4 regions of the Blastococcus sp. SYSU D01042 genome follow, and region 1 is predicted to be linked to each of the others. Evidence: predicted binding sites of a transcription regulator. Region 1 holds the regulator's gene; each other region holds the start of a gene.

Region 1 (5,499 bases):
GCGACCGCAACGCCACCCCCAGCGTCGCGATCGCCGGGTACACCAACGCGGGCAAGTCGAGCCTGCTCAACCAGCTGACCGGTGCCGGCGTGCTGGTGGAGAACGCGCTGTTCGCCACCCTGGACCCGACCGTGCGGCGGGCCGAGGGGCCCGACGGCCGGGAGTACACGCTCACCGACACCGTCGGGTTCGTGCGGCACCTGCCCCACCAGCTCGTCGACGCCTTCCGGTCGACGCTGGAGGAGGTCGCGGCGGCCGACCTGCTGCTGCACGTGGTCGACGGCTCGGACTCCGACCCGCTGGGCCAGATCAACGCCGTGCACGTCGTGCTGCAGGAGATCGACGCCTCCGCCGTGCCCGAGGTGATCGTCGTGAACAAGGTCGACGCGATGGACGAGGAAGCCGTCCTGACCCTGCGCCAGGCGCTGCCCGGTGCGGTCTGGGTGTCCGCCCGCACCGGCGCCGGCATGGACCAGCTGCGCGAGCTCATCGCCGCCCGCCTGCCGCACCCGGACGTCGACGTCGACGTGCTGGTCCCGTACGACCGGGGTGACCTGGTCGCCCGCGTCCACCGCGACGGCGAGGTGCTCGCCGAGGCGCACGAGGCCGGGGGAACCCGGCTCACCGCGCGGGTCGACGGCGCCCTCGCCGCGGCACTCGAGGGTTTCGCCGTCCCGGTCGGCTGACCGGGACGGCCGCGACCGGCTCGTCCAGGTCACGACGAGGTCACAGCCCGGTACGGTGAGCCCGTGACGAGCGGCGTGGTGCGCGACGCCGGCCCCCGGGGGACCACCTCCGGGCAGCCGGTGGGGCGGCCGTCGTGGTGGGCGGTGGTGGTCTGCCTCCTCGCCGGGGGGCTGATCACCCTGGACCTGCTGACCTGGGGGGCCACCGAGCGCCTCGACCTGCGGGTGTCCGACGTGGTGACGAGCTGGGGGCTGGCCGATTCGGCCGCCTACCCGCTGGTCTGGGTCGTGACGCAGCTGGGCGGCCGGGTGACGATCCTGGCCGTGCTGGTCGGGCTGGTCGGCTACCTCGCCTGGAGCCGGCGGACGCTGCTGCCCGTGCTCCGCGTGCTGGTCGCCGTGGTGCTGCTGACCGGTGCCGTCTACGCCATGAAGTACGGCACCGGTCGCACCGCACCGCGGTTCCCGGGCAGCTACTTCTTCCACGACGACGGCGCCTCGTTCCCGTCCGGGCACGTCGCCAACGCCGTGCTGATGTGGGGCGTGGCGCGGTGGCAGGCCGTCGAGTACGGGCTGCCCGTCCGGGTGCAGCAGGCGTTCTGGTGGCTGAGCGTCGTCGGGCCGGTGCTCACCGGGCTGTCGATGATCTCGCTGAACTTCCACTGGGTGACCGACGCCGTCGTCGGGGCGGCGGTGGGCGTCGTGCTGCTGGGCGTGGTTCACGCACTCGACGCAATCGTTCTGTCACGCTGGGTTCGTGCCCGAGCAGGCCGGCAGACCGCCTAGCGGCTTCGGAGGACGGCGAGCCACGCGAGCCATCCGGCTCGGCGCGGTGGTCCTCCTGGGTTCCCTCACGCCCGTCGCCGGCGCGGCCGGGGTCGCCGCGGCCGAGGAGGCCGCCCCGGCGGTGCGGTGCCAGATCACCGATCCCGCCCTCGCCGAGATATCCGGCCTGGTCGACCTCGGCGACCGGATGCTGGTCATGAACGACGGCGGGGACCGGCTCGGCGTCTCGGTGCTCGACGCGGCCTGCCAGGTCCTCGAGACCCGGACCGCGGCTGTCGACCCCTACGACCCGGAGGACCTCGCGCTCGGTGGCGACGGCACCCTCTGGCTGGCCGATGCCGGAGACAACACGGCCGTGCGCTCGACCGTGGCGCTGCTCGCGCTCCGCCCCGACGGTTCCGCGGGCGTCCACCGGCTCACCTACCCGGACGGCGCGCACGACTCCGAGGCGCTGCTGCTGGCGCCGGACGGCACGCCGTTCCTCGTCACGAAGGACGTGCTCGGCTCCAGCGGCGTCTACCGGCCCACCGCGCCGCTGTCGGCGGAGGCGACCGTGCCGATGGAGCGGGTGGCGACGGTCAACATGACGCTCACCGGGACCCCGGGCGGCCCGGTCGGCCGCGCCGGTCAGCTGATGATCACCGGGGGAGCGGTGGCCGGCGACGGGCACGCGCTGGCGCTGCGCACCTACACCGATGCCTACGTCTGGCCGCTGACCGGCTCCGACGTCCCGGCCGCCCTCGCCGGCACACCGGTGCGCATCCCGCTGCCGGAGTCGCCGCAGGGAGAAGCCATCAGCTTCACCGCCGACAACCAGCAGCTGGTCGTCGCCAGTGAGGGCGTGCCCAGCGACGTCGTGGTCGTCCCGATCCCCGCCGCCACCCCGGGGAGCGCGCCGGCGTCCTCGGGCGCTGCGGTGCCCACGCTCAGCGAGCTGACCGGCGACGGGAGGTCGGCCATCACCTCGGCGATCATCGCCGCGGTCGTCGCCACCCTGGTGGTGTGGATCTGGGGACTGGTGCGCCGGAGCAGGACCCGTCCCTGACCCGGGGCGGACGTCCGCGCCGGCCCCGTGGGGTGGGGCCGGCGGGGAGCTCGGATCAGACGCGCCGCAGGACGGAGACGACCCGGCCGAGGACCGTCGCGTCGTCGCCGGGGATGGGCTCGTACGCGGGGTTGTGCGGCAGCAGCCAGACGTGGCCGTCGCGGCGCTTGTAGGTCTTGACCGTCGCCTCGCCGTCGATCATGGCGGCGACGATCTCCCCGTTCTCCGCCGTCGGCTGCTGGCGCACGACGACCCAGTCGCCGTCGCAGATCGCCGCCTCGACCATCGAGTCACCGGCGACCTTCAGCATGAACAGGGTGCCCTCGCCGACCAGCTCGCGGGGGAGGGGGAACACGTCCTCCACCGCCTGCTCGGCCAGCACCGGACCACCGGCGGCGATCCGGCCGACCAGCGGCACGTAGGTCGGCGCCGAGAGCGGCTCGTCGGTGCCCGGAGCGGCCTCGGCCAGGGGCGCGGCCGGGCTCGAGGTGTCACCGGGCAGCCGGACGTCGAGCGCGCGCGGACGGTTGGGGTCGCGCCGCAGCCAGCCCTTCTTCTGCAGCACCGAGAGCTGGTGGGCCACCGACGAGGCCGACGACAGGCCGACCGCCTCGCCGATCTCGCGGACCGAGGGCGGGTACCCGCGCCGGTCGATGGAGTCGCGGATGACCTCGAGCACCCTGCGCTGGCGCTGGGTCAGCCCGTCGCCGTCGGTGCCGCGGTCGGGGAAGGAGCGCACCGACGCGGTGCTGCTGCCGGTGTCCGGTTCCGTCGTCGCGCTGCGCGTCCGCCGGCCGCCCGACGTCCCGCTGGTCTCCGCCACGTCTCCTCCTCGCCGGCCGCCGGTGCGGCCGTGCTGGTCGTCTCGCAGAGACCGTAGCGCCGATCATCGCGGCTTTCAAACAGGTGTTCGAAGAAAGTCGTCGCGTCGGGTCGCTTCTGTCGGTGGCGTCCGGTAGACATCGCACAGACGTTCGATTCGAACAACCGTTCGAGGACGTGGTGGGCATGCCGGGTCGGAGGAGTGGTCATGGGAAGCGTGGCGCAGGCCGTGGTGGAGTTCGACGAGGCCGTGCAGGCGCCGTGGCGCCCGCCGCTGGCGGGGGGCACGGCTCGGCGCGGGCAGTTGCGCGCTGTGCCGGACCCGGTCCGGCAGCCGTCGCCTCCCCGCCCGCCGGTGGAGCGGGCCGCGGTCGCGCCGGCGGCGGTGCGCCGCACCCCGTCGACGCCGGCGGCCCGGCCCGCGCGGCCCGCTCGTCCCGCGCCCCGGATGGCGCCCCCGGGTCACGGTCCGGTCGTCCCGGCCGCGCCCGGCCTCCGGCTCACCCGCCGCGCCCGGCGCCTGGGCGTCGTGCTCGGGCTGGCCGTCGGTGTCGTCCTCGGCTCGTGGGTGGGCTCGGCGGTCGCCGGCGGAGAGGAGGGCCTCCGCCTGGCCGGGGAGGTCAGCGTCGTGGTCGAGCAGGGCGACACGCTGTGGTCGATCGCGGCGGCCGTCGCGGGGGACGAGGAGGACGTGCGCGCCGTCGTCGCCGAGATCAGGGAGCGCAACGAGCTCCGCGACGCCGCCCTGGTCCCCGGCCAGGTGCTCGTCCTGCCGTGACCGGCTCGCGCACCCTGACCGACCCTCTCGGCGACAGGGCAACACCTCTCCAACCGGACGAGGTCGCTTCGTCAATCCTCGGTCCGGGCGCCTCCACGCAGAGTGGTGGAGCCAGCGCTTACGGTCATCGCGTGTCAGGTACCACGGACAGCCGCGCCGCTGTGTTCACCGGTTCCCCGCAGTCGGTCGAGGTCTACCAGGCCGGCACGTGGTGGTCGGGCGAGCTGCTGGGCTGGCGGCACGACGCCTCGGGCAGCTGTCAGATGTGGGTGCGCGTGGTCGTGGGCGGGGTCGAGGAGACGGCCTGGATCGACCTGGCCGCCCTCCGGCTCCCCGGCGCCGCCGCGCCGGCCCCGGGGGTCGGGGTGATCGACTCCCGCGTGAAGCAGGAGCTGCCGACCGCCCAGGCGGTCTCGGCCCTGCGCGGCCGGGCGCGCACCGGTGAGCCCGCCGCCACCGACGCGCTGCCGCTGCTCCGCGACGAGCCCGCTGCGGCCGGCGCGCCCGCCGTGGACGCCCCCACGGTCGCGGTCGCCCGCCCCGGCGGCCGTCGTCGCGCCCCCGAGACCGGCGAGGTGCCCGTGCTGTCCGCCCCGGCCGCCGTCCCGGCTGCCGCGTCGGCCGGGCGCCACCGTGCCCCCGCCGACCCCGGCCGGCACCGAGCTGCCGACACCGAGGTCTTCGCGGCCGTCTCCGACGCGACCGCCCAGCTGTCCGCCGTGGGCGCCGAGCACGCGCCCCCCGTCGAGGCGCGCCGCGCGGTCCGGCCGCACGCCGGCGCCGGGTGGACCGTCCCCGCTGCGCGCAGCCCCCGGGCGGAGGAGTCCTACGGCCGGTCGGAGGTCTGCACCGGCCGCATCGAGGTCGAGCCCGACCTCCTCACCCGTCCCATGCGGCTGAGCGACCTGGCACCGCACGCGCGGCGTCCCCGGGTGAGCGGCGCCGTCTCCGGCGCCTGACGGGCCGGCCCCTCGGCGGTTGACCCCGGGTCGGCCGCCGTCGGCTGTCCGCTGGTGTGCCCTCGCATGCCGCCGGTGTCCTCCACCCCTCCGCGGGTTGCCGAGTCGGCATGTCGCCGAGTCGACCCGTCGCCATGTCGACGGGTCGGTGCAGCGCGTCGCCGTCCTGGTCCGGCGCGTCGCGCGGGCGTGTCGTGTGACTGCTGGGAAGGCGTGTTCCTGCGGGTGACAGCAGTGTCGGGGCGGAACACGCCGACCGATGCACGTCTTGCACATCTAGTGGGGCCAGGCTTAGGGTTCCACTAGATCTAGTAGTTACAGAGCTGTAAGCCTTGTCCACACGCTGGTCCTCAGGTTCTCCCCGTGACGTCCACCGGATGTCCCCAGGAGGGTCCACAGGACGGCCGGGCGAGGCCGCCGAGG
Region 2 (5,499 bases), on a different contig from region 1:
GAGACCGCCGGAGCCGCCGACGGGGTGGCCGGGCGGCACGTCGTGCAGCAGCGCGGCCCAGCCGACCATCGCCGCGCTCCCCGGCTCGGACATCGGCGGGCCGGACTGGGCGCCGAACCAGGCCAGCGCCGCCTTGAGCCGCTCGCTGCGGAACCAGCGGTCCAGCAGCGCGTCACCCGAGCCGAGGAAGTCGACGGCGAGGTCGCCGCCGGGAGTGCGGGGCCGGCCGTCGCGGGGTGCGCCGAGCGGCCAGAAGGAGCGGACCAGCCCGCCGGCGCTGGGCCGGCGGCCGAAGGAGGCGACGACGGCCCGGCTGCGCGGACCCCAGACGGCGACGAACTCGCGGTACGCGGCGGCGTCGTCCTCCCCGCAGGCGGCGGCGATGGAGGCGCAGGTGGCGTCCAGGTCGACGGAGAAGACCAGCGGGCGGCCGTCGGGCCCGGGGTCGCCGGGGGAGGGGGCCGGGGCGAAGCCCCACGGGTCGCAGTCGACGTAGCGCAGGCCGGAGGCGGCGAGGTCGAGCTCCTCGACGATGCCGCTGTGCCGGATGATCACGTGCGCGCTGGACCCGCGGTCGACCCGCACGCCCGGCCAGCGCTCGACGGTGGACACGGCGCCGCCGAGCACGTCGTCGGACTCGACGACCTCCACCGACAGCCCCGCGCGGGCCAGGTAGCAGGCGGCGACCAGGCCGTTGTGGCCGGAGCCGATGACGACGACGTCGACGGCGGCACGGGGCGGGGAGGTCACCTCAGGTGTTCGCCGGCCGGGGGTCGCGCGGATGCAGGGGGAGCGGTGCGCCGAGGATGGCGAACGGCCGCGGGTCGCCCGGGAAGTGGTAGCCGCGGGTGAGGTCCACGAAGCCGTCGGCGTGGTACAGCCGGAAGGCCTTCGTGTCGGCGTCCGGGGTGGAGAGCAGGGCCACCGGGTTGGGCAGGTCGGCGACCAGGGCGTGCAGCAGCTGCCGGCCCAGGCCCTGGCTCTGGTGCTCCGGGTGGACGTGCAGCTCGCACACCTCGAAGGCGCCGGGCAGCCACTTCTTCGCCGTCCGCCGGTCCAGGGCCGCGCGCACCTGGTCGTGCCACCATTGCCCGGGCGCGATCTCGTAGCCGTAGCCGAAGCCGACCAGCTGCTCGTCGGCTGGGCCGTCACCATCCCGGGCCTCCACGAAGGCGCCGACGGCGCGGAAGCCTGGTCGGTCGGTGTGCTGGAGGGCGTAGCCGTAGCGGCCCGCGACGACCGCGGAGTCGTAGCCCATCGCGAGGCCGTAGATGGCCAGCGCCTCGTGCATGTGGTCGCGCAGCCACGGGATCGGCAGCTCGACGATCCGGGTGCCGGGCCTGGTGCCAGTCACGTGCCGACCGCCTCCGCGACGTCGTGGGGAGCGGCGCCGGACGGGCCGGCGCCCACCTCGGCGGGGGTGCCGTCGGTGAGCCGGAGCAGCTCCTCGTAGGTGGTCGGGAAGACCGTGGCCGGGTGTCCCGCGGCGGCCCACACCCGTTCGTACCGGGCGAGCTCGACGTCGACGAGGGTGCCGATCGGCTCGGGGTGGCCGACGGGGGCGACGCCGCCGATCGGCTGGCCGGTGACCTCGCGGACCAGCTCGGCGGGCGCCCGCTCGACCGACGGCACGCCGAGCAGTGCGGCGACGCCTCGTTCGTCGACGCGGTGCGCGCCGCTGGTCAGGACCAGCAGGGGCTGGCCGGCGGCCAGGAAGACCAGGCTGTTGGCGATCGCGCCGACGGGCACGCCGAGCTCGGCGGCCGCCGCGGCGGCGGTGCGGACCTCGGCGGGGAGGGTGCGCACCTCGCCGGTGGCGCCCGCCTCCTGCAGCACGCGGCCGACCGCGGCGACCCGGGGGTGCACGGGCGGGGTCATGCGCCTGATCCTGCCACCGGTCCCGACCGGCGTGCCGCCCCCGGTCGCGACCCCCGCCCGTGCAGGGGTCGCGCGTCGTCTTGACGGCGCACCCGCGCTCCGGTCTACTTGTCCTCGTTCGAACAAACGTTCGAACGAGCGAGTCGGTCGCCACCCGCACCCGTCCCCGGCCTTCCCCACGGGGTGGTGCGGACGGCGGGGTGCCGGAGACGTGGGGAGTCTGTCATGAGCCGGGTGCTGGGTGAGGCCGTCGAACGGGTCGGCGAAGAGGTGCAGGTCGAGCGCGGCGCGCTCGGTCCCGTGCAGTTCTGGCGCGGCCGGACCCGGTACCTCGTGGGGGAGCTGCTCGACTCGTGGGTGGAGACCTCGCCCTGGTGGCGGCGCGACGCCGGGTCCGGGGGCGCGTCGGCCGACCTGGTCGCCCCGCGCGAGGTGTGGCGGGTGGAGGCGGTGCGGGCCGGGCGCTCGCGGACCGACTTCGCCGGCGTCTTCGACCTGTCCTGGGACGGCGCGGCCAACCGCTGGTGGCTCGTCCGGGTGCACGACTGATGGGCGCGCGACCCCTGATGGCCGACCAGCTCCCCCTGCCCCCGGCGCTGCCGGCCGCCGCCGTCACGCTGCTGGACCAGGCGCGCCGCGGGCTCGCCGAGGCCGCCGGTGCCGGTGACGTCCGGCAGCGCTACGCCACCGCGCACCTCGGCGCGCTGCGGGCCGCGGCGGCCGTGCTGGCCGCCCGCACCCGGCCCGAGGGCGGCCGGCGCCGCCCGCGCAGCGCCTGGGTGCTGCTCGAGCAGGTCGCACCCGAGCTGGGGGAGTGGGCCACCTTCTTCGCTGCCGGCGCTGCCAAGCGGGCCGCCGCCGAGGCGGGGCTCTCCCACGCGGTCACCGAGCGGGAGGCCGATGACCTGGTCCGCGACGTCGGCACCTTCCTCGCGGTCGTCGAGAACTGCCTGGGCGTCAGCGCCGTCCCCGCCTACCCGCGGCCGCGGGTCGTCGGGGGCACCTCGTCCGAGCACCGTCGGTGAACGATCCCTTCGTCCACCTGCACGTCGCGTCTGGCTACTCCATGCGGTACGGGGCCAACCACCCCGCCGACCTGGTGGCACGCGCCGCCGAGCACGGGATGGGCGCCCTGGCCCTCACCGACCGGGACGGGTTGTACGGCGCGGTCAAGTTCGCCCTGGCCTGCCGGTCGGCCGGGATCCGCCCGGTCTTCGGCGTGGACCTCGCGGTGGCCCCCGGGCTCGGCACCACCGTCCCCCCGGCGCTCGCGCACGCCCTCGGTGGCGAGGCATCCGGCACCCGGCCGCCCCGGCTGCGCCCCGCCGCCCCGACGAGCACCCGCCGGGCACCGGCCCGGGGCGGGGCCAGCGTCGACCCGCGGCTGCCGCGCACCACCTTCCTGGCCCGGGACGGCGCCGGCTGGGCCTCGCTGTGCCGGCTCACCAGCAGCACCCACCTGCGCGGCACCCGCGGCGAGCCGGTCAGCTCGCTGGCCATGGCCGCCGAGCACGCCGCCGGCCTGACCGCGCTGCTCGGCCCCGACTCCGCGGTGGGCCGGGCGCTGGCCACCGGCCGCACCGACCTCGCCGCCGCCCAGCTCGACACCTGGCGGGCGGTCTTCGGGCCCCACGTGGTGCTCGAGGTCGTGCACCACCGGGCCCGCGGCGACCGGCAGCGGGCGCAGGCGATGCTCCGGTTCGCCGCCGAGCAGGGCGTCCCGGTCGTGCTCACCAACGCCGTCCGGTACGTCGACGCGCTGGACGCACCGACCGCCGACGTCCTCGACGCCGCCCGCCGGCTGGTGCCGCTGGACCTGCGGCACGTCGACCGGCGCACCGCCGAGGGCTACCTGAAGTCGGGCAAGGAGATGCAGCAGGTCGCCGAGGACCTCGTCGGCCCCGACCGGGACGCCGCCCTCCGGTTGCTCGAGCGCACCGCGCGCCTGGCCGAGCAGTGCGCCGTCGACGTCCGCGAGGACCTCGGCATCGGCAGCGTCCGCTACCCCGAGCTCGACGTCGTCACCACACCCGGCGAGCGGGGGATGACCTCCTCGCAGGTGCTGCGCGCCCGCTGCGAGGCCGGGCTGGGCCGGCGCGGGATGGCGCCGTCGGAGCGGGTGCGCGTCCGGCTGGACGACGAGCTGGCGGTGATCGACCAGCTCGGCTACCCCTCCTACTTCCTCACCGTCGCCGACGTGGTCGACCTCATCAAGAGCTTGAGGGTTCGCGCGGCGGCCCGCGGCTCGGGCGCCGGCAGCCTGGTCACCTACCTGCTCGGCATCTCCGACGTCGACCCGATCCGCTACGGCCTGCTGATGGAGCGCTTCCTCTCACCGCTGCGCCACCAGCTGCCCGACATCGACATCGACGTGGAGTCCGCCCGGCGGATGGAGGTCTACGACGCCGTCCTCGACCGGTTCGGCGCCGACCGGGTCAGCTGCATCTCGATGATGGACACCTACCGGGTGCGGCACGCCATCCGCGACGTCGGCGCGGCGCTGAGCCTGCCGCAGGCCGAGATCGACGCCGTCGCCAAGGCCTTCCCGCACATCCGGGCCAACCAGGTGCACGCCGCGCTCCGCGACCTGCCCGAGCTGCGGGCCAGCCGGTACGGGTCCAAGCGAGCCGGCGGCTCGGGTGACCTGGACCTGCTGTTCGACCTCGTCGCCCGGCTCGACGGGCTGCCCCGGCACATCGCGCTGCACCCGTGCGGGGTGCTGCTCTCCGACGCCACCCTGCTCGACCGCACGCCCGTCGAGAGCAGCTACCTCGGCTACCCGATGAGCCAGTTCGACAAGGACGACGTCGAGGAGCTCGGGCTGCTCAAGCTCGACCTGCTCGGCATCCGGATGCAGTCGGCGATCGCGCACGCCCTCGACGAGGTCGCCCGGGTCGACGGCGAGACCCTCGACATCGACGCCGTCCCGCGCGACGACCCGACGACCTTCGAGCTCATCCGCAGCACCCGCACGCTGGGCATGTTCCAGATCGAGTCGCCGGGGCAGCGGGAGCTGGTCGGCAAGTTCGGGCCGCGATCGTTCGAGGACATCATCATCGACATCTCGCTGTTCCGGCCCGGGCCGGTGAAGAGCGACATGGTCACCCCGTTCCTGCTGGCCCGGAACGGCTGGAAGGACGCCGAGTACCCGCACCCCGACCTCGCGTTCGCGCTCGAGGAGACCGCCGGGGTGGTCGTCTTCCACGAGCAGGTGCTGCAGGTCGTCTCCCGGATGACCGGCTGCACGCTCGCCGAGGCCGACGAGGTGCGGCGAGCGCTGGGGGAGAAGGACGCCCACCCCGAGGTCCGGGCGTGGTTCATGCCGCGCGTGCTGGACGCCGGCTACCCGGCGGAGGTCGCCGAGCAGGTCTGGCAGGTGCTGGTGGCCTTCGGGTCCTTCGGCTTCTGCAAGGCCCACGCGGCGGCGTTCGCGCTGCCCACCTACCAGTCGGCCTGGCTGAAGACCCACCACCCGGCGGCGTTCCTGGCCGGGGTGCTCACCCACGACCCGGGCATGTACCCGAAGCGGCTGATCCTCGACGACGCACGCAACTTCGGCATCCGGGTGCTCGGGCTCGACGTCAACGCCTCGGCCGCGACATACCGGGTCGAGCGCCTCGC
Region 3 (5,499 bases), on a different contig from region 1:
GCGCCGGGACCGCGGCCGAGCAGGCCCACCACGCCCGCGAGAGCAACGACCTGCCCGGAGCCTTCACCGCCTCGCTGGCCGCGGCGGCCGCGGCCGGTGGCGTCGGCGCCCCGGCGGAGCAGCTGCAGCACCTGGAGACGGCGCTCGCGCTGTGGTCGGCGGTGCCGGACGCCGCGGAGCGGGCCGGTCGCGACCAGGCGGCGCTGCTGCTGGAGACCGCCGCCGCGGCCCGCACGGTGGGGGAGCCCGCCCGGGCGGTGGCCCTGCTGCGCTCCGCCCTGGAGGTGCTGCCGCCCGACGCCGGGCCGGAGGTCCGCGCGCGGGTGCACTACACGCTGGCCCAGGCGATGGTGCGGGTCGAGGACGACGCCGGCGCCTACCGCGAGAGCGCCGCGGCGATGGAGCTCGTGCCCGCCGAACCGCCGTCCAAGGTGCGTACCTGGGCGGCCGCGACGCACGCGCGGATGAGCTACTCGATGGGCCGGATCGAGGAGGCGGAGGCAGCGGCCGAGGAGGCGCTGGCCGCCGCGGACGCGCTCGGCTACGACGGCGCCTGGGCCGACATCGCCGTCACCCAGGTGCGCGCGCGGCCGGGGACCGAGCTCCCGGTGGTGCTCGCCCGGCTCGACGAGGCCCTCGCGCGCGCCCGCCGATCGGGCAACGTCGAGGTCGAGATGCGGGTGCTGTTCAACCTGGCGACGGTGACCTTCGAGGACGGTCGCATCGCCGAGGCGCTGGAGTGGACGCGGCACGGCACTCGGCGGGCCCGCGAGCTCGGCATCGAGTGGTCGCACTACCCCGCGGAGCTGCGGCACCTGCACGTCACGGCGCTGTACATGGCCGGCGACTGGGACGGCAGCCTGGCCGAGGCGGACGCGCTGGGCCGGGTCCCGGAGATGTCGGCGCACGTGCGGGCCGACGGGCTGCTCGTGCTGGTAGGCCGCGGCGACCCCTCCGCGCGTGCGCGGGTCGACTGGGCGCGGGGGCTGGTACCGCGGCTGAGCGCGCACGTCCTGCTGGCCCTCGTCACCGCTGCCTCGCAGATCGACCTCGCCGCCTGGGAGGGCCGGCCGCAGGAGGCGGTGGACGTGGCGCTGGCGACCTACGCGCGGCTGCGGCAGGAGTGGGACGACGACCACCTCGGCGTGCTGCGGCTGGCCGGGACGGCGCTGGCGCCCGTGGCGGACGCGGCGGCCATGGCCCGCCGGGACGGCGACGCCGAGGAGGAGGCGCGCTGGCTGCAGGCGGTCGAGCAGCTCGTCGCGGCGGCGCAGGCGGCGGTGGACACCTACCGGGCGACCTACGGCGACACGATGGGCGTCGAGGCGGAAGCGTGGCTCGCGCGGATCGAGGCGGAGGCGGCCCGGGGCCGCGGCGGAGCGGTGCCGGAGCCGTGGCGTGCCGCCGTCGACGCGTTCGGGTTCGGGCACGTGTACGAGGAGGCGCGGTCCCGGTGGCGGCTGGCCGAGGCGCTGCTCGCCGCCGGGGACCGGGCGGCCGCGGCCGAGCAGGTCGCGCTCGCGCACGGGGTCGCGGTGCGGCTCGGGGCGGCTCCGCTGCGGGACGCGCTCGAGGCGCTGGCCCGCCGCGGCCGGCTCGACGTGGCCGGCGTGCGTCCGGTGGAGGTCTCCGACGTCCTCACGCCGCGGGAGGCGGAGGTGCTGCGGCTGCTGGCCCAGGGCCGCACCAACCGGCAGATCGGCGCCGAGCTCTACATCAGCGAGAAGACCGCGAGCGTGCACGTCAGCAACATCCTGGCCAAGTTCGGCGCCGGCGGCCGCACGGAGGCCGTCGCGATCGCCGCCGCGCGGGGGCTGCTGTCCTAGCCCGGCTCAGAGCATCGTGCGCAGGCGCTCCCGCCGGGCGCGCAGCACGTCGACCGACGCCGACGCCGACGGCGGGCCGGGCACCGACTGACGCAGCTGCGTGTGCACCACGGCCTGGGGCTGGGCGGTGCGGGCCGCGACCCGGTTGACCAGCTTGTTGATCTCGCGGCGCAGCTCGGCGGCGTCCCGCCACGACCGGCCGGCGTCGTCCTCGTCGGGGTGGTCCTCGACGAGCATGAAGTCCTCGGCGTGCTCCCGGTGGCTCTGCGCGATGCGCAGCCGCAGCTCGTCGTCCCGCTTCGACAGCAGCTCCGCCGTCTGCGCGGGGGTGAGCAGCCCGGGGATGCCGAGGAACTCCTCGTCCTCCTCGCCGACCACCACCGTCGCACCGGATCCCTCGCCGGTGTGCGCCGTCCCGCTGTGCAGCACGTGGGCGAAGCGCGCGTCGGCCTCCAGCGCCTCCCACTGCTTCATCTCGCCCTCGCGCGGCTCGCGGGGCGGCAGGTCCAGCGCCTCGAGCTCCTCGTCGGGCTGGGTGCGGGGCGGCGGCATGACGTGGTTGCGCTGCTCCTCCATCGCCGCGGCCAGCGACAGCAGCGGACGCACGGCGGGGAGGAAGACCGTCGCCGACTCGTGCGGCGCCCGGGAGCGGACGACGCGGCCGACGGCCTGCGCGAAGAACAGCGGCGTCCGGTACGAGGTCATCCACGCCAGGACGGCGGCGCGAGGGACGTCGACGCCCTCGGAGATCATCCGCACGCAGACGGCGATGCGTGCCGACCCGGTCGCGAAGCGCTCGATCTTCTTCGACGCCTTGGGGTCGTCGGAGAGGATGAGCTCGGCGGCCTTGCCGGTCACCCGCCGCACGATCTTGGCGTAGGCGCGGGCATCGTCCTGGTCGCTGGCGAGGATCAGCCCCGCGGCGTCGGGCATGCCGCTCTCGCGCAGGTGGGTGATCCGGTCGTCCATCGCCGCGATGACGTGCGGCACCCACTGGCCCTTGGGGTCCAGCGCGGTGCGCCAGGCCTGCATCTCCACCGACCGGGTGCCGGCCTCCGAGAGCGAGGCGGCGACCACCTCACCGGCGGAGTTCCGCCAACGCGAGGTGCCCGTGTAGGCCGCGAAGACGACCGGGCGGACGACGTTGTCGGCCAGCGCCTCCTTGTACCCGTAGGTGTAGTCGGCGCGGCTGACCAGGCCGATGCCTCCCTCGCCGTCGTCGCCCTCGAAGCTGTCCTCCTCGTAGCGGACGAAGGGGATGCGCTCGTCGGGCTTGGTGCGGAACGGCGTCCCGGTCAGGCACAGCCGGCGCGCGGCCATGCCGAACGCCTCCTCGGACGCCTCGCCCCAGGAGAGCCCGTCGCCGGCGTGGTGCACCTCGTCGAGGATGACCAGCGTCTTGACCGAGGTGCAGCGGGCGGCGTGCAGCATCGGCTTGCCCGCCACCTGGGCGTAGGTGGTCACGTAGCCCTGGGTGCCGGCGCGGACCGGGCCGACGGCGTTGGTCAGGCCGGGGTCGAGCACGATGCCCATCGCGTCGGCGGCGTCGGCCCACTGCATGCGCAGGTGGTCGGTGGGGCAGACGACGACGACCCGGGCGACCTCGCGTCGGCTCAGCAGCCGCGAGGCCAGCGTCAGCGCGAAGGTGGTCTTCCCGGCGCCGGGCGTCGCGGTGACGAGGAAGTCCTTCGGCGAGGCCTCCTCGTACTGCTGCAGGGCGGCCTGCTGCCACGCCCGGAGCGGCCGGCGGTTCGTCTGCGGGATCGACGTCTCCGCGCGTGCTGCACTCCCCATGTCGGGGTCCATCTTGGCGGTCGCGGCGGCAACACGCCCAACCCGGGGCCTGCCGCGTGCCCTGCCCCCGGCGACGTATAGGGCCGGGCTGCAGGCCTCTGACCTGGGGGATGCGATCCGGGCGGCGGGTCGTGTGGTGATCGCCATGCTGTGAGGGACGGATACGTCACGCCCCGCCGGTCACGGCGTCCCCAGACGTCCGCGCGAGCCCCAGAACTGTCAGTGGTCGAACATACGATCGATCACATGGCGGACGGCGCAGCGGAGGGCGGGCCCACGGCGGGGTGGGCCTCCGGCGCGCTCCGGGCGGTCCAGGAAGCCGAGCGCGAGATCGCCCGGCAGACCGCGGTGCGGGCCCGTGCGGTCGCCGCCTTCGCCGTGACGCGTCCTGCCTCCGCGGACCGTCCGGCCGGCACGCCCGGTGCCATGGGCGAGGGGCGGCGGGCGGCGCGACCGGCGGTGCTGGCGGAGGTGAGCGAATGGGCGGGCCAGGAGCTGGCGCTCGCGCTGGAGATCAGCAGCGAGGCCGCGCACACGCTGCTCGAGCGCTCGCTCGTGCTCGTGCACCGGCTTCCCCGCACGCTCGCGGCGCTGGAGTCCGGCGCGCTGCACGTCGGGCACCTGTTCCCGATGCTCGAGCGGGTCGGCCCCATCGCCGAAGACGTGAAGCGGGCCGAGGTCGAGGCGGGTCTGCTGCGCTGGGCGGCCGGCCGGGTGACGACGCCGGCGCAGCTCGCGGCCAGGGCCCGTCGGCTGGGGCTGCTCGTCGACGCGCGCGACTCCGCGCGGCGGCTGGCCGAGGCGGTGCGCCGGCGGGGCGTGTTCGCCCGGCCCGACCAGGAGGACGGCATGGCGCAGCTGGTCGCGCTGCTGACCGTGCCCGAGGCGGCCGCGCTGGTCGACGCCCTCGGCCGGTACGCGGACGCCCTCGACGAGCCCGGTGACCAGCGCACCCGAGGCGAGAAGATGGCCGACTGCCTGGTGGACCTGGTGCTGCGACCGGGGGAGAACGGCCTGGCGCCGGTGCAGGCGCACCTCACCGTGGTCGCAGCGGTGTCGACGCTGCTGGGCGGGGACCAGCCCGGGGAGATCGCCGGGCACGTCGTCCCCGCCGAGCTGGTGCGCGCGCTGGCGCGGGCACTCGGCTTGCTGCCCGACGACGACGCCTCTCCCGGTGCCGATCCGGCCGAGGACCATCCATCGGGCGTGCCCCTGTCGAACCTCGACACCCGACGCCGGACCCTCGCCGGCCTCGACGTCGGCGACCCGGGTGTCTCGCCCCTGGAACGCGAGCTGGGGACGTGGTGGCGGGAGGTCGAGGGCCGCGTCGTGCGCGAGCAGCAGGCCGACGCCGAGGGGCCGGTGTGGGAGTACGTGCCGAGGCACCACCCCGGCCGGGGTCAGCGGCACGAGCCATCGATGACGGCCGCTCCTCCTGCGCCGCAGCCCGACTCGCCGAGCACAGCAGCGGACGAGGCGGTCGCCGCCGCGGGCAGGGCGCTGCTCGAGTTCGACCGAGCCGTCGGCCGGGCTCGGGGCGCGGTGCGCCGCGCGCAGGTCGCCGCGGCCGCGGACGAGGCGGCGTGGCGGGACTCGACCAACGGTCGGGTGTCGGCAGCCGCCGACTCCCTCGAGGCGCTGGCAGAGGCCGGTGGCGGGCAGCGTGCCGCGCTGGCCCGTCTCCTCGACGCCACGGCCGGCGGCGCGCTGGCCGAGCGGCCGCGCGTCGCGGTGGTCGATGCGCTGACTGGCGCCCTGCTGGCGCTGACCGACAGCCGGGAGCTGCGCCGCACCGCGGGTCGCGGGCTGGGGTCGCCGTCCGCGTCACCCGGCTACCGCCCGGGCGCCGCGCTCGACCGCTTCCTCCGCGCGCGGGACC
Region 4 (5,499 bases), on a different contig from region 1:
CCGACCGGCTCGCCGACACCGTGCTCGTCCACTCCGCGCCCACCGCCGAGGACGTCGTCTTCGGCGAGGAGCTGCGGCAGCTGGCCGCCGAGGGCCGGATCCGGCTCGTCGAGCAGCACACCGACTCCGCCGGGATGCTCGACGCCCGCTCGATCGCCGACCTCGTGCCCGACCTGCACGAGCGCGCCACCTGGGCCTGCGGTCCCGTGGGCATGCTCGAGGCGCTGGAGGAGCACTGGGCGGCCGCGGGGATCAGCGACCGGCTCTACACCGAGCGGTTCCGGCCGCGGGTGCTCGCCGGCGCCGGCGAGGGCGGTGCCGTGACCTTCGAGAAGAACGGCACCACCGTGGAGGCCGACGGCACCACGCCGATCCTCGACGCCGCCGAGGAGGCCGGCGTCCTCATGCCCAGCGGCTGCCGCATGGGGATCTGCTTCGGCTGCGTCCTCCCGCTCCGCGAGGGCGCCGTGCGCGATCTCCGCACCGGCGAGATCACCACCGCCGACGACGTCGGCGACGGCGTCCTCGTCCAGACCTGCATCAGCGCGCCCGCCGGCGCCTGCTCGATCGACCACTGACAACCCCACAGCTGAGGAGCCGGACATGACCGCCCTGCAGAAGAAGCCCGAGACCCCGATCGACCACCTCTCCGCCGAGGACGTCGAGCTCATCGGCAAGGAGCTGGACACCATCCGGCAGGAGGTGCGCGACAGCCTCGGTGAGGACGACGCCGCCTACATCCGCCGCGTGATCGACGTGCAGCGCAAGCTCGAGCTGGGTAGCCGCGCCGTCCTGCTGGCCTCGATGTTCCCGCCGGCCTGGCTGGTGGGGACCGTGGGTCTCTCGCTGGCCAAGATCCTCGAGAACATGGAGATCGGGCACAACATCCTGCACGGCCAGTGGGACTGGATGCGCGACCCGAAGATCCACTCCACGACGTGGGAGTGGGACATGGCCAGCCCCGCCGCGCAGTGGAAGCACTCGCACAACGAGCTGCACCACACGTACACGAACGTGATCGGCAAGGACAACGACCTCGGCTACGGCATCATGCGCGTCGACGAGGACCAGCCGTGGCACCCGCTGTACCTGGCGCAGCCGCTGTGGAACTTCGTCAACGCCTGCTTCTTCGAGTACGGCATCGCGGCCTACGACCTCGAGCTCGGCAAGAACCTGGCCACCAAGAAGCGCCGGGAGAACCCGGAGTTCCGCGCCGCCGCCAAGCAGGTGCTGAGGAAGATCCGCAACCAGGCGACCAAGGACTACGTCCTGCACCCGGCCCTGTCGGGCCCGTCCTTCCTCCCCACCCTGGCCGCCAACTTCACCGCCAACGTCGTCCGCAACCTGTGGTCGCACTCGGTGATCATGTGCGGCCACTTCCCCGAGGGCGTCGAGACCTTCGAGAAGAGGTCGATCGACGGCGAGACCCGCGGCGAGTGGTACCTGCGCCAGATGCTGGGCTCGGCCAACATCTCGGGCAGCAAGGCCATGCACATCATGACCGGCAACCTGAGCCACCAGGTCGAGCACCACCTGTTCCCCGACCTGCCCAGCAACCGGTACGCCGAGATCGCGCCCAAGGTGAAGGACATCTTCGACCGCTACGGCCTGCGGTACCACTCCGCGCCGCTGCCGCAGCAGGTCGCCTCGGCCTGGCACAAGGTGATCCGGCTGTCGCTGCCCAACGACTGGCTGGCCGAGACCCGGCCGTCCAACCTGCCCACCCAGCTGGGCAAGCTCTGGAAGATGACCACGGGCGGCAAGAAGGTCCGGCGCGCGATGCAGGCCCGCCCCGCCGCCGCGTAAGCGCTGAACGCAAGAGGCCCAGAACCGCTCCGGTTCTGGGCCTCTGGCGTTCCGTGCTGCGGGATGTTTCCCGTGGAACCGTCGCGCTAGTTGGCCATGTCCACGAAGCGGCTGTAGTGGCCCTGGAAGGCGACGGTGACGTTCGCGGTGGGGCCGTTGCGGTGCTTGACCAGCATGATGTCGGCCTCGCCGGCTCGCGGGGACTCCTTCTCGTACATGTCCTCGCGGTGGATCATCATCACCATGTCGGCGTCCTGCTCGATCGAGCCGGACTCGCGGAGGTCGGACAGCATCGGCTTCTTGTCCTGGCGCTGCTCCGAGCCACGGTTCAGCTGCGACATCGCGATGACCGGGACCTCGATCTCCTTGGCCAGCAGCTTCAGCGCGCGGGAGAACTCCGAGACCTCCTGCTGGCGGCTCTCGACGCGCTTGCCCGAGGTCATCAGCTGCAGGTAGTCGATGACCACCAGCTTCAGGTCGTTGCGCTGCTTGAGCCGCCGGGCCTTGGCCCGGATCTCCATCATCGTCATGTTGGGCGAGTCGTCGATGAACAGCGGCGCGTCGGCGATCTCGCCCATCCGGCGGGCCAGCTTCGACCAGTCCTCGTCGCTCAGCGTGCCCGCGCGCATGTGGTGCAGCGGGACCTTCGCCTCCGCCGAGAGCAGACGCATCGTGATCTCGTGCTTGCTCATCTCCAGGCTGAAGATCGCGGCGGGCAGGTGGTGCTTCACGGAGGCCGAGCGCGCGATGTCCAGCCCCAGCGTGCTCTTGCCGACACCGGGCCGCGCCGCGATGACGACCATCTGACCGGCCTGCAGGCCGTTGGTGAGCTCGTCGAGGTCGCGGATGCCGGTGGGGACGCCGCGGCTCACGCCACCGCGCGAGGCGATGGCGTCCAGCTCGTCCATGGTCGGCTGCAGGATGTCCTCGAGGCGGGAGTAGTCCTCGCTCATCCGCTTCTCGGTGACGTCGTAGATCTCCTGCTGGGCGCGGTCGACGATGTCGTCGACGTCGCCCCGGCCGCCGGCCGCGCCGTAGCCCAGCTGCACCACGCGGGTGCCGGCCTCGACCAGCCGGCGCAGCACCGCCTGCTCGGCCACGATCGCGGCGTAGTAGCCGGCGTTCGCGGCCGTGGGCGTCGAGGCGATGAGCGTGTGCAGGTAGACCGCGCCACCCATCTTGGACAGCTGGTCGGTGCGGTTCAGCTCGGCGGCGACGGTGATCGCGTCGGCGGGCTCGCCACGGCCGTACAGGTCGAGGATGCAGTCGTAGACCACCTGGTGCGCCGGCCGGTAGAAGTCCGCGCCGTGGAGCACCTCGACGACGTCGGCGATGGCGTCCTTGCTCAGCAGCATGCCGCCGAGCACCGACTGCTCGGCCTGGACGTCCTGCGGCGGCTGCCGGTCGTACTCCGGCGCCGTCGCCGACGGCCGGCTGTACTCGTCGGCCACCGCCACGGGGATACCTCCATCTGCTCGCAGGCGCGCCCGCGAGCCGCTCACCGAGGGGAAGCCGGGAGGTCGGCGGGCGCCGCCGGACCGAACGCGTGTTCGGTCCCTTGCTACCGCCGGGCACTGACAGTTCGCGCCCGGCGGCAGCTGGGAGGGACGTTAGGAAGCAGGAGCGGCGGCGTCCAACACCTCGATCTGCACAACATGTGGACAAGTCGGTGGACGGAGGCGTGTCGACATGTGGAGACGGCGGGGGACACCCTGGGGCCGGCTCCCGGTCGCGCGCCGGTCACCTGCACCGACGCCGTCCCCCGGCTGTGGACAGAAAGTTCTCGGGAAGTTTTTTCCGCGTGTGGCGCGTGTGGTGCCGACGTGACGAACGGGACCGTCCCGTCCACACGGGGACGAGCCGCGCCCTCCGGCGACATCGGCGATGTCGCACGCTGCACGCGGTCCAGGCGTGCGAGATCGGCGATCTCGCCGGGCGGGCGGGCGGCGAGGGCTGCCGCTGAGCGCCCTGGAACGCCACGAGGGGCGCCGGACCGCAGTCCGACGCCCCTCGGGGACGGTGCGAGCGCTCAGCGCGCTCTCAGGCCGTTCAGCCCGCGACGACCTCGATCGCCAGCGTGCTGGTGACCTCCGGGTGCACCCGCACGGTGACGGAGTGCTGGCCCGTGGTCTTGATGCTGCTGGGCAGCTCGATGCGGCGGCGGTCGAGCTCCGGGCCACCGGCCGCGGTGACCGCGGCGGCGACGTCGGCGGTGGTGACCCGGCCGAACAGGCGGCCGCCGTCACCGGCGCGGGCCGGCACGCGGACCTTGAGGCCGGACAGCTGCCCGGCCACGGCCTGCGCCTCCTCGAGCGAGCGCACCTCGCGGGTGGCACGCGCCCGGCGGAGGGACTCGACCTGCTTCTCGGCACCCCGGGTGGCCTTGATGGCCAGCCCGCGGGGCAGGAGGAAGTTGCGGCCGTAGCCGCCCTTGACCTCGACGGTGTCGCCGGAGGACCCGAGACCGGTGACCTCCTGCGTGAGAATCAGCTTCATCGTGCTCATGATCAGCGCGCCGTCGAGGTGTAGGGCAGCAGGGCCATCTCGCGGCTGTTCTTCACGGCCACGGCGACGTCCCGCTGGTGCTGGCTGCAGTTGCCGCTGACGCGGCGGGCACGGATCTTGCCGCGGTCGGAGATGAACTTCCGCAGCAGCGTCGTGTCCTTGTAGTCGACGTAGGTCGCCTTGTCCTTGCAGAACTGGCAGACCTTCTTCTTGACCTTGCGAATGGGTGGCTTGGGCACCGCGGTACTCCAGGGAGATTCAGGAAAAGAGGGATCGAGGGATCAGAACGGAGGCTCGTCGGAGGGGCCGGACGGCGTCGACCAGGGGTCGCTCGCACCGCCGCCGCCTCCGCCGCCGCCGGGGCCGCCGAAGCCGCCGCCACCGCCGCCGCCACCGAAGCCGCCGCCACCCTCACCGCGCGAGGCCTTGGTGACCTTCGCGGTGGCGTAGCGCAGCGAGGGGCCGATCTCGTCGACCTCCAGCTCGATGACGGTGCGCTTCTCGCCTTCCTTCGTGTCGAACGAGCGCTGCTTGAGCCGCCCGCTGACGATGACCCGCGAGCCGCGGGTCAGGGACTCGGCGACGTTCTCGGCCACCTGGCGCCACACGTTGCACCGGAGGAACAGCGCTTCGCCGTCCTTCCACTCCTGCGACTGGCGGTCGAAGGTGCGCGGCGTCGAGGCCACGGTGAAGTTGGCGACGGCGGCACCCGACGGCGTGAACCGCAGCTCGGGGTCCGACGTCAGGTTGCCGATGACGGTGATGACGGTCTCGCCGGCCATGCTCAGTGGGCCTCGGGGCGCATCAGCTTCGTGCGGAGCACCGACTCGTTGAGGTTCAGCTGCCGGTCCAGCTCCTGGACGGCGGCCGGCTCGGCCTGGATGTCGATGACGGCGTAGATGCCCTCGGCCTGCTTGTTGATCTCGTAGGCCATCCGGCGGCGGCCCCAGATCTCGGTCTTGACGGTGCCACCGGAGTTGGTGACGACGGTCAGGAACCGGTCGAGCGAGGGCGCGATGGTGCGCTCCTCGAGATCGGGGTCGAGGATGACCATCAGTTCGTAGTTGCGCACGGAGAACCCCACCTCCTCTGGTCTCAGCGGCTGCAGGGGATCTGCAGCAGGAGGGTCTTGCACGCGTCGCGCGCTCCGGCGAGCTCGAGAGAGCCGGAACGCGCGGGCCCAGGCTA

The links. The regulator LexA, encoded in region 1, represses DNA repair genes until DNA is damaged. The targets are predictions, from matches to a motif close to TCGAACANNTGTTCGA.
Region 2: a site for LexA is predicted at 1,997-2,012, ahead of ACI79H_RS06020 (DUF6504 family protein). Genes of this name have one in related genera too.
Region 3: a site for LexA is predicted at 3,847-3,862, ahead of ACI79H_RS02085 (DUF222 domain-containing protein). Genes of this name have one in related genera too.
Region 4: a site for LexA is predicted at 3,345-3,360, ahead of dnaB (replicative DNA helicase). Genes of this name have one in related genera too.

Annotation. Positions count from the first base shown of each region.
Region 1 covers NZ_JBJGZM010000005.1:44,581-50,079, forward strand. Annotated here, with positions in the region: gene hflX (GTPase HflX) at 1-686, shown strand, start outside; gene ACI79H_RS11155 (phosphatase PAP2 family protein) at 750-1,472, shown strand; gene ACI79H_RS11160 (hypothetical protein) at 1,519-2,517, shown strand; gene lexA (transcriptional repressor LexA) at 2,573-3,340, opposite strand; gene ACI79H_RS11170 (LysM peptidoglycan-binding domain-containing protein) at 3,548-4,117, shown strand; gene ACI79H_RS11175 (hypothetical protein) at 4,249-5,076, shown strand.
Region 2 covers NZ_JBJGZM010000002.1:369,054-374,552, forward strand. Annotated here, with positions in the region: gene ACI79H_RS06005 (phytoene desaturase family protein) at 1-750, opposite strand, end outside; gene ACI79H_RS06010 (GNAT family N-acetyltransferase) at 752-1,354, opposite strand; gene ACI79H_RS06015 (YbaK/EbsC family protein) at 1,351-1,878, opposite strand; gene ACI79H_RS06020 (DUF6504 family protein) at 2,104-2,427, shown strand; gene ACI79H_RS06025 (SAV_6107 family HEPN domain-containing protein) at 2,427-2,903, shown strand; gene ACI79H_RS06030 (DNA polymerase III subunit alpha) at 2,900-5,499, shown strand, end outside.
Region 3 covers NZ_JBJGZM010000001.1:409,875-415,373, reverse strand. Annotated here, with positions in the region: gene ACI79H_RS02095 (helix-turn-helix transcriptional regulator) at 1-1,826, shown strand, start outside; gene ACI79H_RS02090 (DEAD/DEAH box helicase) at 1,833-3,620, opposite strand; gene ACI79H_RS02085 (DUF222 domain-containing protein) at 3,867-5,499, shown strand, end outside.
Region 4 covers NZ_JBJGZM010000006.1:128,982-134,480, reverse strand. Annotated here, with positions in the region: gene ACI79H_RS12825 (ferredoxin reductase) at 1-578, shown strand, start outside; gene ACI79H_RS12820 (fatty acid desaturase family protein) at 604-1,806, shown strand; gene dnaB (replicative DNA helicase) at 1,893-3,263, opposite strand; gene rplI (50S ribosomal protein L9) at 3,856-4,302, opposite strand; gene rpsR (30S ribosomal protein S18) at 4,314-4,550, opposite strand; gene ACI79H_RS12800 (single-stranded DNA-binding protein) at 4,593-5,093, opposite strand; gene rpsF (30S ribosomal protein S6) at 5,096-5,383, opposite strand.